Regions from separate parts of the Agrobacterium sp. ES01 genome, predicted to be linked through region 3. Evidence: predicted binding sites of a transcription regulator. Region 3 holds the regulator's gene; each other region holds the start of a gene.
What was found. The regulator PhoB, encoded in region 3, activates phosphate uptake and scavenging genes when phosphate is short. The targets are predictions, from matches to a motif close to TGTCATNNANCTGTCAT.

Region 1 (3,272 bases), 370 kb from region 3:
GGTGGTCCGCTGTAAGCCGCGAATGAATGCAGGGCTAAAGAAATAGAGCCGCCGAATGCGCGAGCGCATTCGGCGTCCCCTTGAATTAGCCGGCTATCAACCGCCGATGGTTGCCTTGCGTGCGTCGATGATCGGCTTGTAGAAATCGACGTTGACTTCGGCATAACCGGTATAGTCGCCACCCTGGATCGCTGCGAAGCATTCCGGGTCAGACTTCGGCAGGTCCACCATGAATGCCTTGAACTTGGACTTCATGTCGTCATTCATGGTGCTGCGAACGACGATCGGGCCATTTGGGATCAATGGGGATTCCCAGAGCTGAACGAGGTCGTCCATGTTGAGGATCCCCTTGTCGACCATCTTGCGGAGGTTGCCCGATGTGTAGCCGTCCTTGAAATCGCCAACACCCGAGGCCCAGGTTGTGCCGGCGTCAAATGTGCCCTTGAGGACTTCGAGAACGAGGTTCTCGTGACCGCCACCAAAGCCGGTTTCGCCGAAGAATTCCTTAACGGGAGCGCCCACGGCTTCCGGAAGTGTTACGGTCGGAACGAGGTAGCCCGAGGTAGAGTCGGGATCTGCGAAGCCGAGCTTCTTGCCCTTCATGTCTTCCAGCTTGGTGATGCCCGAATCCTTGCGAGCGACCATGACCGAGTGATAGCCCATGGAGCCGTCGGTCTGGACGGTTGTAAGGATAGGCTCAACAGCCTTGGCATCGGCCAGATAGATCTTGGCGTAACCGGATGCGCCAAGTTCGGCGTAATCGAGTGTGCCGCCGAGAAGGCCCTGGATCACGCCGTCATAGTCGGCGGCCGGGAACAGCGACACTTTTTCAACGCCGAGAACGGCGGGAAGCGTGTCGACCATGCACTGGAAGTTGCGCAGGCGGTCGGCTTCGTTTTCGCCACCAAGGATGCCGATACGGAATTCCTTGAGGTCTTCAGCGGCTGCACCACTGGCAAGCGCGACAAGCGCGACAGCGGCAAGAAGGGTCTTCTTCAACATGGGTTCTCTCCTGTTTTTCCGGTCGCGCCGGATTTTGGCGTGTTTGGCTACCCTTGACGCGGGTGTACGATCTGCGCGTGCGTCAGACCCCTGCGGCAACGAGGGGCTTGCGCACAACTGATGGGGAATCGCCGGCAGGGATTTGCACGGCTGGCGCATTGATACTGGTCGAAGTCATGCGCTCGTCGATTTCGGCACCGGTGCTGTCAGAGCCATAGATCTCACGCACGGCCCCTATCGTCAGCTCATCAGGCGTACCGTCGAAGACAACGCGGCCTTGGGCCATGCCGATAATGCGCTCACAGTAGTTGCGCGCGGTATCGAGCGTATGCAGGTTGGTAATGACGGTAATGCCTTCGCGCTGGTTGATATCACGCAGTGCGTCCATGACGATCTTCGCATTGAGCGGATCCAGCGAGGCAATCGGCTCGTCGGCGAGCACCATCTTGGGTGCCTGCATCAATGCCCGAGCGATTGCCACGCGCTGCTGCTGACCGCCCGAAAGTGTGCCCGCCTGTTGCAAAGCCGTCTGCTCGATACCAAGTCGCTCGAGCGCAGCAATTGCCATCAGGCGTTCGTCGCGGCTGAACATGTTGAGAATGCTGAGCGCAGTCGGGCGATGATTGAGGCGGCCCAGCAGGACATTGGTCAACACATCGAGGCGCGGCACCAGATTGAACTGCTGGAAGATCATTGCGCAATCGCGCTGCCAGTCGCGCAAGGCCGCACCGCGCAGGGACGAAACCTCGGTATCACCGAAATATATCGAACCTGAGCTTGGATCGATCAATCGATTGATCATCCGCAGAAGCGTCGATTTGCCCGCACCGGAACGCCCGATAACCCCGACCATCTGGCCCGACGGAATGTCCACACAAACGGATTCCACTGCCGTATTGCGTCCGAACTGCCGGGTAAGATTATCAAGCTTAAATCGCATAATCGCTCTTTCGATGACGTCCACAAGTCACCCAAGGCTTTAACGATGATTGATGAAGCGTGAATGTCAGAGGGATGACAGTTCCATGACAACGGCTAAGCAATTGAAGTTAAACGATCTTCAGGAATATTTGGCGACGAATTCTTCAGCGGAGAGATGACGAAAATCGTCCAGGGCCGCATGCAACTGGTCATGCTCCCAGTCCCACCAGGAAAGCGCGTTCATCGCTTGACCCAATTCGCGGGAAAAGCGCTCGCGAATGAGTTTGGCTGGCACACCGCCCACGATAGTGTATGGCGCGACGTCCTTGGAGACGACAGCACCTGCCCCGATGACGGCACCATTGCCAACCGTGACGCCAGGGAGAATAGTCGCACCATGGCCGATCCAAACGTCGTGACCGATCGCCACCCTGTTTTCGCGACGCCAGGCAAAGAAATCCGTGTCCATATCGGCGCCCTCGAAATAGTCGGCGGCGCGATAAGTGAAGTGATGAAGTGTGGCACGCCATGTCGGGTGATTGGTGGCGTTAATGCGCACGGATGCCGCGATATTGGCAAATTTGCCAATCTCGGCGCACCAGATGCCGCCGTCCTGCATGACATAGGAATAGTCCCCGATGACCACTTCATCGATCCGGCAACGATCCGCGACTTCCGTATAACGGCCAAGTTTGGAATTGTTGACGGAAGCGGTCGGATGGATGAGCGGCTCGACCCCAAGTTTGCGGCTCATGCGGCGGCCTTTCGCGGCGAGAAAGCGGAGACGTCGATAATGCGATCGGCAACGGCTTCGCGCACTTCTTCATCATGGAAGATGCCGAGCATGGCCACGCCCTCGCGCTTCTTGCGACGAATCATGTCGACGACAACAGCTCGGTTTTGCGCGTCGAGTGATGCCGTTGGTTCGTCAAGCAGGAGGATCTTGTGATCGGTGATGAAGCCACGGGCGATATTGACGCGCTGCTGCTCGCCACCGGAGAATGTCGCTGGCGGAAGTTGCCACAGTGCTTGCGGCAAGTTGAGGGCCGACAGCAGGTCGCAGGCACGCGCACGCGCTTCATCCATTGGAACAGAGCGGGCGAAAAGCGGTTCGGCGACGATATCGACGGCAGAAACACGCGGGACCGTGCGCAGGAACTGACTGACATAGCCCATCGTCTGGCGACGCACTTCTAGAATCGTGCGCGGATCGGCAGTGGCTATATCGATGATGCTGTCATCGCGCGAGACGAGGATCTGGCCGCCGTCTACAGCATAATTGCCGAACAACATTTTCAGGATCGAGCTCTTGCCGATACCGGATGGGCCACCCAGAACGACACATTCGC
Region 2 (3,272 bases), on a different contig from region 3:
AATGGCTCAGGCCTGGCTCTTTGGCTTGATCAGTCCGCGGTTCACAAGCAGTTCGGCGATCTGAATTGCATTCAGTGCAGCGCCCTTGCGAAGGTTGTCTGAGACGACCCAGATGTTGAGGCCGTTTTCGACAGTCGCGTCTTCGCGAATCCGCGAGATGTAAGTCGCGTCTTCGCCCGCGCATTCGTAAGGCGTGATGTAGCCGCCGTCTTCGTGCTTGTCGATGACGAGGCAGCCGGGTGCTTCGCGCAGGATGTCGCGGGCTTGATCGGCGGTCATTTCGTTTTCGAATTCGATATTGACCGATTCCGAATGGCCAATGAAAACCGGGACACGCACAGCAGTGCAGGTGACCTTGATCTTCGGATCGAGCATCTTCTTGGTCTCGGCCAGAACCTTCCACTCTTCCTTGGTGTAGCCGTCTTCCATGAAGGAATCGATGTGTGGGATCACGTTGAAGGCGATGCGCTTGGTGAATTTCCGCGATTCGATCGGATCGGCGACGAAGACGGCGCGTGTCTGGGAGAACAGCTCATCCATGCCTTCCTTGCCGGCACCAGAGACCGACTGGTAGGTGGAGACCACGATACGCTTGATCTTGGCGGCATCGTGCAATGGCTTCAACGCTACGACAAGCTGGGCTGTCGAGCAGTTCGGGTTGGCAATGATATTGCGGCGGGTGAAGTCCTTGATGGCGTCCGGGTTTACTTCCGGTACGATCAATGGAACGTCTGCGTCGTAGCGCCAGGCAGAAGAGTTGTCGATGACAACGCAGCCCTGGGCACCGATCTTTGGCGACCACTTCTTGGAGACATCGCCGCCAGCCGACATCAGGCAGATGTCGGTGTCGGAAAAGTCGTAGTTCTCCAGATTCTGGACCTTCAGCGTCTTGTCGCCAAAGGATGCTTCTGTGCCTTGCGAGCGCGCGGAGGCAAGTGCCACGACCTCGTCAGCCGGGAAACCGCGCTCGGCCAGAATGTTCAGCATTTCGCGACCGACATTGCCGGTGGCGCCTGCGACTGCAACTTTGAAACCCATGATAAACTGCTCTCTTTCTTTCTCTCCGCGGTGGTGAGGGGGTGCTGCAGGGATGCAGCGACCTTGTCCCCGGCCTTGCCGGGGAGAGAGCGGTTGGCCAGAGACGTCAGACGGTTTTCGTCGTCGTTTTGGCCGTGGTCTTGGATGAATTGGAAACCGCAGAAATTGCCCGGACACACAGTGCCAGGTGACAATATTCGGCAGATGCAGCAGCTATCGAGCGCATGCGCGGTTTCCTTTCGCTGCCTGCTATTAAAAGGTTTTTGCCGCAAGTCAAGGTCGATCCTCGGCTGGAACAGCGGTTGGGCATTGCTCAGGCTATCATTGAAGATATTATCTGAGGGTGAATGTTGAGTGGATGACCAAAGAGTCCGGTGCCCGGTTCCATCCTGCAGCGACGATGTTTTGCCGACGCATCAATCGATCAGCTTCAAGACCTTGTCAAAAACCTTCAGCACCTGCTTGATCTCGTGGCCACGCTTCAGCACCATGCCTGCCGTATTGACCACGCTGAAGGCACCTTGTTTTGCCGCGAGTTTCGGATTTTTCTCTATCCGATACAGCGGCAGTTCACCTGAGCGCTTGAATACTGAAAAGACCGCTTTTTCCCTCGTGTGGTCGATTGCATAGTCACGCCATTCACCGTCACCCACCATGCGGCCATAGACCCAGAGTATGGCATCGAGTTCACGCCGGTGGAATGTGACGGGAAGCGGGTCTCGGCTTTTCTTGTATTCCCGCAGATCGACGACTGAGGCCACGCCGCTTTCCATACGGTTCTCATCGTCACGCGGAAAATCGGTCATAGGCGCTCCTCGTCCTTTCATTATGACAGGCGAGCGACAGTTTGCCGGAGCCTGAAAAAAATGCAAGGGCGCCAGTAAAATCCTGAATTTACAGTCGCTTAGGGTCGACAAAATGAGATTTTGGGGCGTGCCGTATTTTGGTCAAAAGAGCGCCCCAATTAGAGACGACATTGAGTTTCCGGTTGGCGCCTGGCGCCAATGGTCCGGTCTGGCGCATTGACCCCTTACCCCCAGCCCCCCAATGTTCTGGATCGGACCGCCGGTTTTCAAGCCTTGGCAGTCACTTCAGGAACTTTGCTTGGCGGTAAGTATGGTTGCGCCGAGGATTGCGCCGGGTTCGCCGTTTGGACCCCGCATTTGAACGAGAATAGCGCAACCGTCGCTCTTGTCTTCACCCATTACCTTTGACGGCAAGACAAGCTTCGTCTCTTCGCCGCTCCACACGCCGACGGTCTGGACATCTGTTACGCTGTTCCAGTTGGAGACCTTCTGGCCCTCATTGGTGCCCTTGGTGATTTCCATGTCCTGCCGCTTGCGGAAATAAACGACGACGATATCCGCTTCGCCTGATCCTTCGCCCACCGTGATCTTGAGTTTGCCGCCACGGCTGACGGCGCGGATCGGAACGTGGAGACCGCTGCCTCTTGCACGCATCACATCCAGGCGCTTGTTCAGCACGGCGACGTCTGTGCCCTTCTGCTGCTCGCGTCCGTTGAGAATGGCTTGCGGCGTATAGACGCCGCTGCGCCCCAGCGTATGAGCATAGCCATATTGACGGTTTGAGTTCTCCGGCCTGCTCAGAGGGTCAGTCCAACCGCGGTAGTTCCAGTAATCGACATGATAGGCGAGCGCGACGATATCCTGCTGGACGGCAAGATAACTCATGGCTCGGTCTGCCGCCACGCATGACATACAGCCTTGCGATACGAACAGTTCTATGACGCCCTTGGGCGTTTTTCCCACGTCGTCAGCATGTGCATTCCCCGTAAGAGAGATGCTCAGAAGCAGGATCGACGCAAGTAATCTCGAAATCATGGGAACCGCTCTATTCAATGCCATTGGTCCGTCCGCAATTTCCGCGCAGACGCCGCAATTTCCATGAGACACATACTCCGTCCGTTTTTCAACAGAAAGTCACGATGGGGTGAGGCTGGGTTGATGAAAAATGCGCCATGAAAAAAGCCGCCGGAACTGTCCGGCGGCTTCTCGTTAAATTGGCTGAAGACGGATCAGGCGACCAGATCGCGCAGAACGGTCTGAAGGATGCCGCCGTTGTTGACGTAGGTCACCTCATCGAGCGTATCGATACGGCAGATCAGGGGAACTTCCTTCACAGTGCCGTCGGCGTAGGTGATCTTGGCGATCTTTTTCTCGCGGGGCTTGATTTCACCATCCAGGCCCTCGATCGTAACCGTTTCATCGCCCTTG
Region 3 (3,272 bases):
ATGGTGTTCCAGAAGCCGAACCCCTTTCCGAAGTCGATCTATGAAAACATCTCTTATGGTCCGCGCATCCACGGGCTCGCCAAGGGCAAGGCCGACCTGGACCAGATCGTCGAGACAAGCCTGCAGAAGGCCGGCCTCTGGAACGAAGTGAAGGATCGCCTTCAGGAGCCAGGCACCGGCCTTTCCGGTGGTCAGCAACAGCGCCTGTGCATCGCGCGCGCAGTAGCGGTCAGCCCGGAAGTCATTTTGATGGATGAACCCTGTTCGGCGCTCGATCCGATTGCGACGGCCAAGGTTGAAGAACTCATCCATGAGCTGCGCGCCAATTACACGATCGTGATCGTGACGCACTCGATGCAGCAGGCCGCGCGTGTCTCGCAGCGCACCGCCATGTTCCATCTTGGCGTACTCGTTGAGGAAAACGACACAGACAAGATGTTCACCAATCCGGATGATCAGCGCACGCAGGATTACATCATGGGCCGCTTCGGCTGATATCCCGTTTTCATCCGCGCTGAAGCCAATTTCGAGGATACCTCAAATGCCATCGACCCATATTCTATCCGCTTTCGATGAAGACCTTAAATATCTGATCCGGCGCATCTCCGAGATGGGGGGCCTTGCCGAACAGATGGTCGGTGACTCGGTCCGCGCATTGGTCAATTCCGACGCCGCCCTTGCCCAGAAGGTGATTTCTGACGACGTGGTGATGGACAATGCCGAGCGGGAAATCGGTGACAAGGCCATCATCACCATAGCTCGTCGCCAGCCGGTCGCAGCCGACCTGCGCGAAATCATCGGTGCGCTGAGAATTGCCAGCGATCTGGAACGCGTTGGTGACATGGGCAAGAACAATGCAAAGCGCGTGATGGCCGTTCAGGGCACCGGCGTCCCTCGCAAGCTGGCGCGCGGACTGGAACATCTCTCCGAACTCGCACTCGAACAGCTGACCGATGTTCTGGATGTCTACACCACCCGTTCTGCGGAAAAGGCCAAGATCATCCGTGACCGCGACGAAGAGATCGACGCCATCTACACCTCGCTGTTTCGCGAGCTTTTGACCTACATGATGGAAGATCCGCGCAATATCACGACCTGCACGCATCTGCTGTTCTGCGCCAAGAATATCGAGCGAGTGGGTGACCACGCGACCAATATCGCAGAGACCATCTATTACATGACCACCGGTATGCAGCCGGAAGGTGACCGTCCCAAGGACGATACGACGACCGATGTCAGTGCGGTCGCGGAATAAGCACTTGAAGTGAGACACTAGATGGCGCCGAAAATAGCTGTGGTTGAAGACGAGGAGGCGCTGAGCGTCCTCCTGCGTTACAATCTGGAATCTGAGGGCTATGAAGTCGAGACGATCCTTCGGGGCGACGAGGCCGAAATACGCATGCAGGAACGGGTTCCTGATCTCCTGATCCTTGACTGGATGTTGCCCGGCGTGTCGGGGATCGAACTTTGCCGCCGCCTTCGGGTTCGCCCGGAAACAGAACGGCTGCCGATCATCATGTTGACGGCACGCGGCGAGGAAAGCGAACGCATACGCGGATTGGCGACAGGTGCAGACGACTACGTGGTCAAGCCCTTCTCCACACCGGAACTGATGGCACGGGTAAAAGCCATGTTGCGTAGGGCGCGGCCAGAAGTGCTGTCCAGCGTTCTGCGTTGCGGCGACATCGAACTCGACCGCGAAACGCATCGTGTTCACCGCAAGAGCCGTGAAGTTCGACTTGGACCGACCGAATTTCGTCTGCTGGAATTCCTGATGGCATCGCCCGGGCGCGTCTATTCGCGTTCACAGCTTCTCGACGGTGTGTGGGGGCATGACATCTATGTGGACGAGCGTACCGTGGACGTGCATGTCGGCCGGCTGCGCAAGGCGCTTAATTTTTCCAACATGCAGGACGTGATCCGCACCGTGCGCGGCGCCGGATATTCCATGGAGGCCTGACAGGTCACCCATGCTGGCGGTTGCTACCGCTGTTTCAACCCATCGCCCAGCCAGGCGGTGGGCTTTTTACTTGCTGCATAAAAAAGGCCCCTTGCGGGGCCTCATCTCATGATCTTTATCGGCTGGGAAGCGATTGCTTTTGCGCGGATGAGCGCCTGCGGTCATTGACTGGCTGATAAGCCAGTTTCGAGTGGTAGGTGCAGTAAGGTGCGTTATCCGATGCCTCGCAACCGCAGAAATGAAACTCATCAGTCATCGGATCGCCAATCGGCCATTTGCAGGTGCGATCGGTGAGTTCCGTGAGGGCAAGACGACGCGAAATCGGCACCACGACATTGGATGGCACCGGAACGACTGCACGCTCCTCTTCGCCACCAGCTTCGATTTCATCGTGTGACACGGTTGTGCCGGCAGGACGGGCGGCCGAGCGCGTGGCTACACGTGGCTGAAAGCTTTGCGGCCGCGCTGTCGTTGGCGCCGGACGCTTTGGCGCGCGAGAGGCAGACGAGGAGCCGCCAGCCTTGGCGCGACCGGGCAAACAAAGTCGGTGTACCTTGCCAATGACAGCGTTTCGACTGACGCCGCCTAGTTGTGCCGCGATCTGGCTTGCGCTGAGACCTTCGGCCCACAACTTCGTCAGCCTTTCAACGCGCTCATCAGTCCAATTCATGCCAAATATCTCCGCCTGTAGCGCATTCCGAGGCCGAATCCTTCACCGCTGCCTCGGAAGACTCCGAAACAAAAAATATGCCTCGATATTGTCGGTGACTAGTTCCGCCGCATGCAGTCTAGTAATTGATCATTAACCTAGTGTGAGCCTGACTCCGTGACAAGAGTCGCCGGAATCATCGCGAATCGATTTCATAGTTTTCCCCAACTTGCTGTCCACAGGCTAAAATACCACTATCGCCTACTAAAGCGTGGCTGCGACGGCACCGTGCTAAAAAGTCCCGCAATTGCGGTGATTTATTGACATGGGGGTCCGAAATGAAGATAGTGCGCGAGCCGCCGCAAGGCGGCATTTTTGATTTTTAGACTTCGTAACACCCGCCAATCAGCGAAACCCATATCTTCCGTGCCTGTCGAAGGAGTCAAGCGCAATGGCCGAGGCCTCCCCGCTCTATCAGACCTATAATCGCGCTCCGTTGCGCTTCGAACGCGGCGAGGGTGTCTGGCTGATCACCGAAGACGGCGAGCGCTATCTCGACTTTGCCGCCGGCGTCGCGGTGAACTCACTCGGCCATGCGCATCCTCATCTGGTGAGCGCCTTGAAAGAGCAGGCGGACAAGGTTTGGCACCTTTCCAATCTCTA
Region 4 (3,272 bases), on a different contig from region 3:
ATGATGAGGATCGAAACGGCCAACTGCGCACCATCGAATTTCCGCGTATCAAGGGCGGCAAAGCCTTTGACTTGGAAACGCCATGGTTCAAGACCGTTATGCATCACATGGGGCAGAAATTTAAACCAGCCAATTGACGGCATCCCGTTTCGGTGGCTTGGTCTCAATCAGGAGGATTGAATCATGTCGTTTGAACATTGGTTGGCATTCGCCGCCGCATCTGCGGTGCTTCTGGCGATACCCGGACCCACGATTCTGCTCGTGGTATCCTATGCGCTCGGCCATGGTCGAAAAACGGCATTGGCGACGGTGACCGGTGTGTCTTTGGGCGATTTCGTCGCCATGACAGCCTCGATCCTCGGTCTCGGCGCAATTTTGGCCACCTCTGCGGAGGCCTATACGGTCCTGCGTTGGATCGGCGGTGCTTATCTCGTCTATCTCGGCATCCGCCTGTGGCGGGCGCCGGTTGGCGATGGCCCGCTTGCCGACAACGATAATCTACGCGAACAAAGCCCGCTGCGCATCGTGTTGCATGCCTTTGCGGTGACGGCACTCAACCCGAAAAGCATCGTTTTCTTCGTGGCCTTCGTTCCGCAATTCATCGATGCCACGCAGCCGTTTCTGCCGCAAATGATCGTGCTTGAGGCGACCTTCGTCACGCTCGCTGCCATCAATGCACTCGTCTATGCGCTGATTGCCGACAAGGCCCGCGTCTTTATCCGCAAGCACACCGTGCAGCGCGCTGTTAACCGCACCGGCGGCACGTTGCTGATTGCAGCCGGCGCAGTAACGGCAGGGTATCGCAAGATCGCTGCGTGATTGCAGTCACACACGCATAGCAAAGCTGTTGATCGGGCATGACTGCCACCTCGGTGCCGCAATTTGGCCGCGAGTTCGTGGAAACCCGAATTATGGAGCTTGCACTGACTCGTTTGTGAGGGTGCATGCGATTGGGGAACATGGGATCAGGCATGATTGCGCGCAATTTTCGCAGCATCGGAATTTTGGCATCAGCGACAACGCTGATAGGCCTTGCGGGCTGTACCAGCGGACTGGAAAGTGCGGCTCGCCAGGAGCTTAAATCCAACCCGTCAGCCGGCACGTCGCTTGCCATGCAGCAACCGGCAGAACCGGGCCCCCTCGTTCCCGGATCGAATTCACATGCCCCCGTGCCGACATCGCGTGAAGCCGCGTTGCAGAACCCGGCCGACGCTCCGACAGTGGGCGATGCCGTCGCCGTCATGGACGCCAAGCAGAACGACGCGTTGCAGACACCGGCAATGCCCGCCTCGGACAATCCCGATACACTGACCACACTTGCCGATGCGTCAACTGACACCGAGTTGCCGCAGGAAGTCACGTCCGTCCAGACCATCGTGCCAACGCCAAAGCCCGGCGACGCCCTTGCCTATGCCGCGCCATCGGCTGCCAATGCCGGTGCAGCGCTCGACAGCCAGTTCGACGTCACACCGCCTGCGACTGCACCGGACTTACAGGCCGCCCCGGCGACCACGGGTCCAACCGTCATCAACAGCCTGATCCGCAAATATGCAGCGGTCTACGAGATTCCGGAAGCGCTGGTGCACCGTGTCGTTCACCGCGAAAGCCGGTACAATCCGGCAGCCTTCAACAATGGCCATTACGGCCTGATGCAGATCAAATATGCGACGGCCAAATCGATGGGCTATCGGGGCCCCGCCAATGGTCTGTTCGATGCGGAAAACAATCTCAAATACGCCATCAAATATCTGCGCGGTGCCTGGCTTGTCGCCGACAAGAGCTCGGACAATGCCGTCAGACTCTATGCCCGCGGCTACTATTACGACGCCAAGCGCCGCGGCATGCTGCACGTATTCCGTTAATTTGGCATCCACTGCATCGCGTTCAAACTGAAGCATTCGACCGGTTTTCAAGGCGTTTCCCACAACCCGCGTCATGAAACTGTAGCACGTCGCGTTTAAACGGCTTGGAACCGAAACGGATGGCTGCATCAGATGACCGAGCTTGCACCGGAGGCCGGTTTCCGCGGGAACCGCAAACTCAAGACCGCACTTCTCCAGCATAAGGCGCTTAGCAGGGATGGGCTGTCTGAACGCCTTTTCGGGCTGCTGTTTTCCGGTCTCGTCTATCCACAGATCTGGGAGGATCCCGATGTCGACATGGAGGCCATGGAACTGGCAGCCGGCCATCGCGTCGTCACCATCGGCTCCGGCGGCTGCAACATGCTGGCCTACCTCTCGCGCAGCCCCGCCAAGATCGATGTCGTCGACCTCAATCCCAACCATATCGCGCTCAACAGGTTGAAGCTTGCCGCCTTCCAGCACCTTCCGGACTATAAGACGCTGGTCGCTCATTTCGGCCGTGAACGTATCCGCTCCAACAGCCGCAGTTTCGACCGCTATATCGCCCCCAATCTCGATGCGGATACGCGTGCCTATTGGAACAAAAGAAGCCTGACCGGACGTCGCCGCATCAGCGTCTTCAACGGCAATTTCTATCGCACGGGGCTGCTTGGCCGCTTCATCGCGGTCGGCCACCTGATCGCCCGGCTGCATGGTGTTCGGCTGGAAGAATTCGCCAGGACCCGCACCTTGCGCGAACAGCGTCAGTTCTTCGAGGACCGTGTCGCACCGCTGTTCGACAAGCCGATGATCCGCTGGATGACGGAGCGCAAGAGTTCGCTGTTTGGCCTTGGCATTCCGCCGCGCCAATATGACGAACTCGCGAGCCTTGCCGATAACGGGACCATTGCGCCGGTGCTCAAGCACCGCCTGGAAAAGCTCGCCTGTCATTTTCCGTTGAAGGACAATTATTTTGCCTGGCAAGCCTTCGTGCGCCGCTATCCCTATGCCGATGAGGGCCTGTTGCCGACTTATCTGCAGCGCGAACACTATCAGTCGATCCGCCGCAATGCCGAGCGTGTCAGCGTGCATCATGCAAGCTTCACCGAACTGCTGGCCGAAAAACCATCCGCCTCGGTTGATCGCTACGTGCTGCTGGATGCGCAGGACTGGATGAATGATGGACAGATCGGTCAACTTTGGAGCGAGATCAGCAGAACGTCGGCACCCGCTGCCCGCGTGATCTTCCGCACGGCTGCCGAAAAAAGCATCATCGAAGGCCGCCTGCCAAATTCCATAGCCGCGCAGTGGACCTATCTCGAAGGCATGTCCAGGGCGCTGAATGCCAAGGATCGATCCGCGATCTATGGTGGCTTTCATATCTACGAGAAAGCATCCTGATGCCGGCGGACAACGGCGCGGCAATTGAGA

Region 1: phnC (phosphonate ABC transporter ATP-binding protein) is a predicted target of PhoB. The motif match lies at 2,017-2,033, and genes of this name have one in related genera.
Region 2: ACQQ2Q_RS17470 (DUF2794 domain-containing protein) is a predicted target of PhoB. The motif match lies at 1,867-1,883, and genes of this name have one in related genera.
Region 4: ACQQ2Q_RS11430 (DUF3419 family protein) is a predicted target of PhoB. The motif match lies at 1,932-1,948, and genes of this name have one in related genera.

The regions. Positions count from the first base shown of each region.
Region 1 covers NZ_JBNQTH010000001.1:1,516,706-1,519,977, forward strand. Annotated here, with positions in the region: gene phnD (phosphonate ABC transporter substrate-binding protein) at 97-1,002, opposite strand; gene phnC (phosphonate ABC transporter ATP-binding protein) at 1,085-1,942, opposite strand; gene ACQQ2Q_RS07480 (DapH/DapD/GlmU-related protein) at 2,063-2,677, opposite strand; gene phnL (phosphonate C-P lyase system protein PhnL) at 2,674-3,272, opposite strand, start outside.
Region 2 covers NZ_JBNQTH010000006.1:93,385-96,656, forward strand. Annotated here, with positions in the region: gene ACQQ2Q_RS17465 (aspartate-semialdehyde dehydrogenase) at 7-1,038, opposite strand; gene ACQQ2Q_RS17470 (DUF2794 domain-containing protein) at 1,455-1,844, opposite strand; gene ACQQ2Q_RS17475 (DUF1223 domain-containing protein) at 2,130-2,903, opposite strand; gene acnA (aconitate hydratase AcnA) at 3,074-3,272, opposite strand, start outside.
Region 3 covers NZ_JBNQTH010000001.1:1,145,624-1,148,895, forward strand. Annotated here, with positions in the region: gene pstB (phosphate ABC transporter ATP-binding protein PstB) at 1-495, shown strand, start outside; gene phoU (phosphate signaling complex protein PhoU) at 542-1,255, shown strand; gene phoB (phosphate regulon transcriptional regulator PhoB) at 1,277-1,960, shown strand; gene ACQQ2Q_RS05645 (GcrA family cell cycle regulator) at 2,076-2,630, opposite strand; gene ACQQ2Q_RS05650 (aspartate aminotransferase family protein) at 3,061-3,272, shown strand, end outside.
Region 4 covers NZ_JBNQTH010000003.1:443,381-446,652, forward strand. Annotated here, with positions in the region: gene ACQQ2Q_RS11415 (pyrophosphate--fructose-6-phosphate 1-phosphotransferase) at 1-137, shown strand, start outside; gene ACQQ2Q_RS11420 (LysE family translocator) at 184-819, shown strand; gene ACQQ2Q_RS11425 (transglycosylase SLT domain-containing protein) at 972-1,862, shown strand; gene ACQQ2Q_RS11430 (DUF3419 family protein) at 1,995-3,242, shown strand; gene ACQQ2Q_RS11435 (class I SAM-dependent methyltransferase) at 3,242-3,272, shown strand, end outside.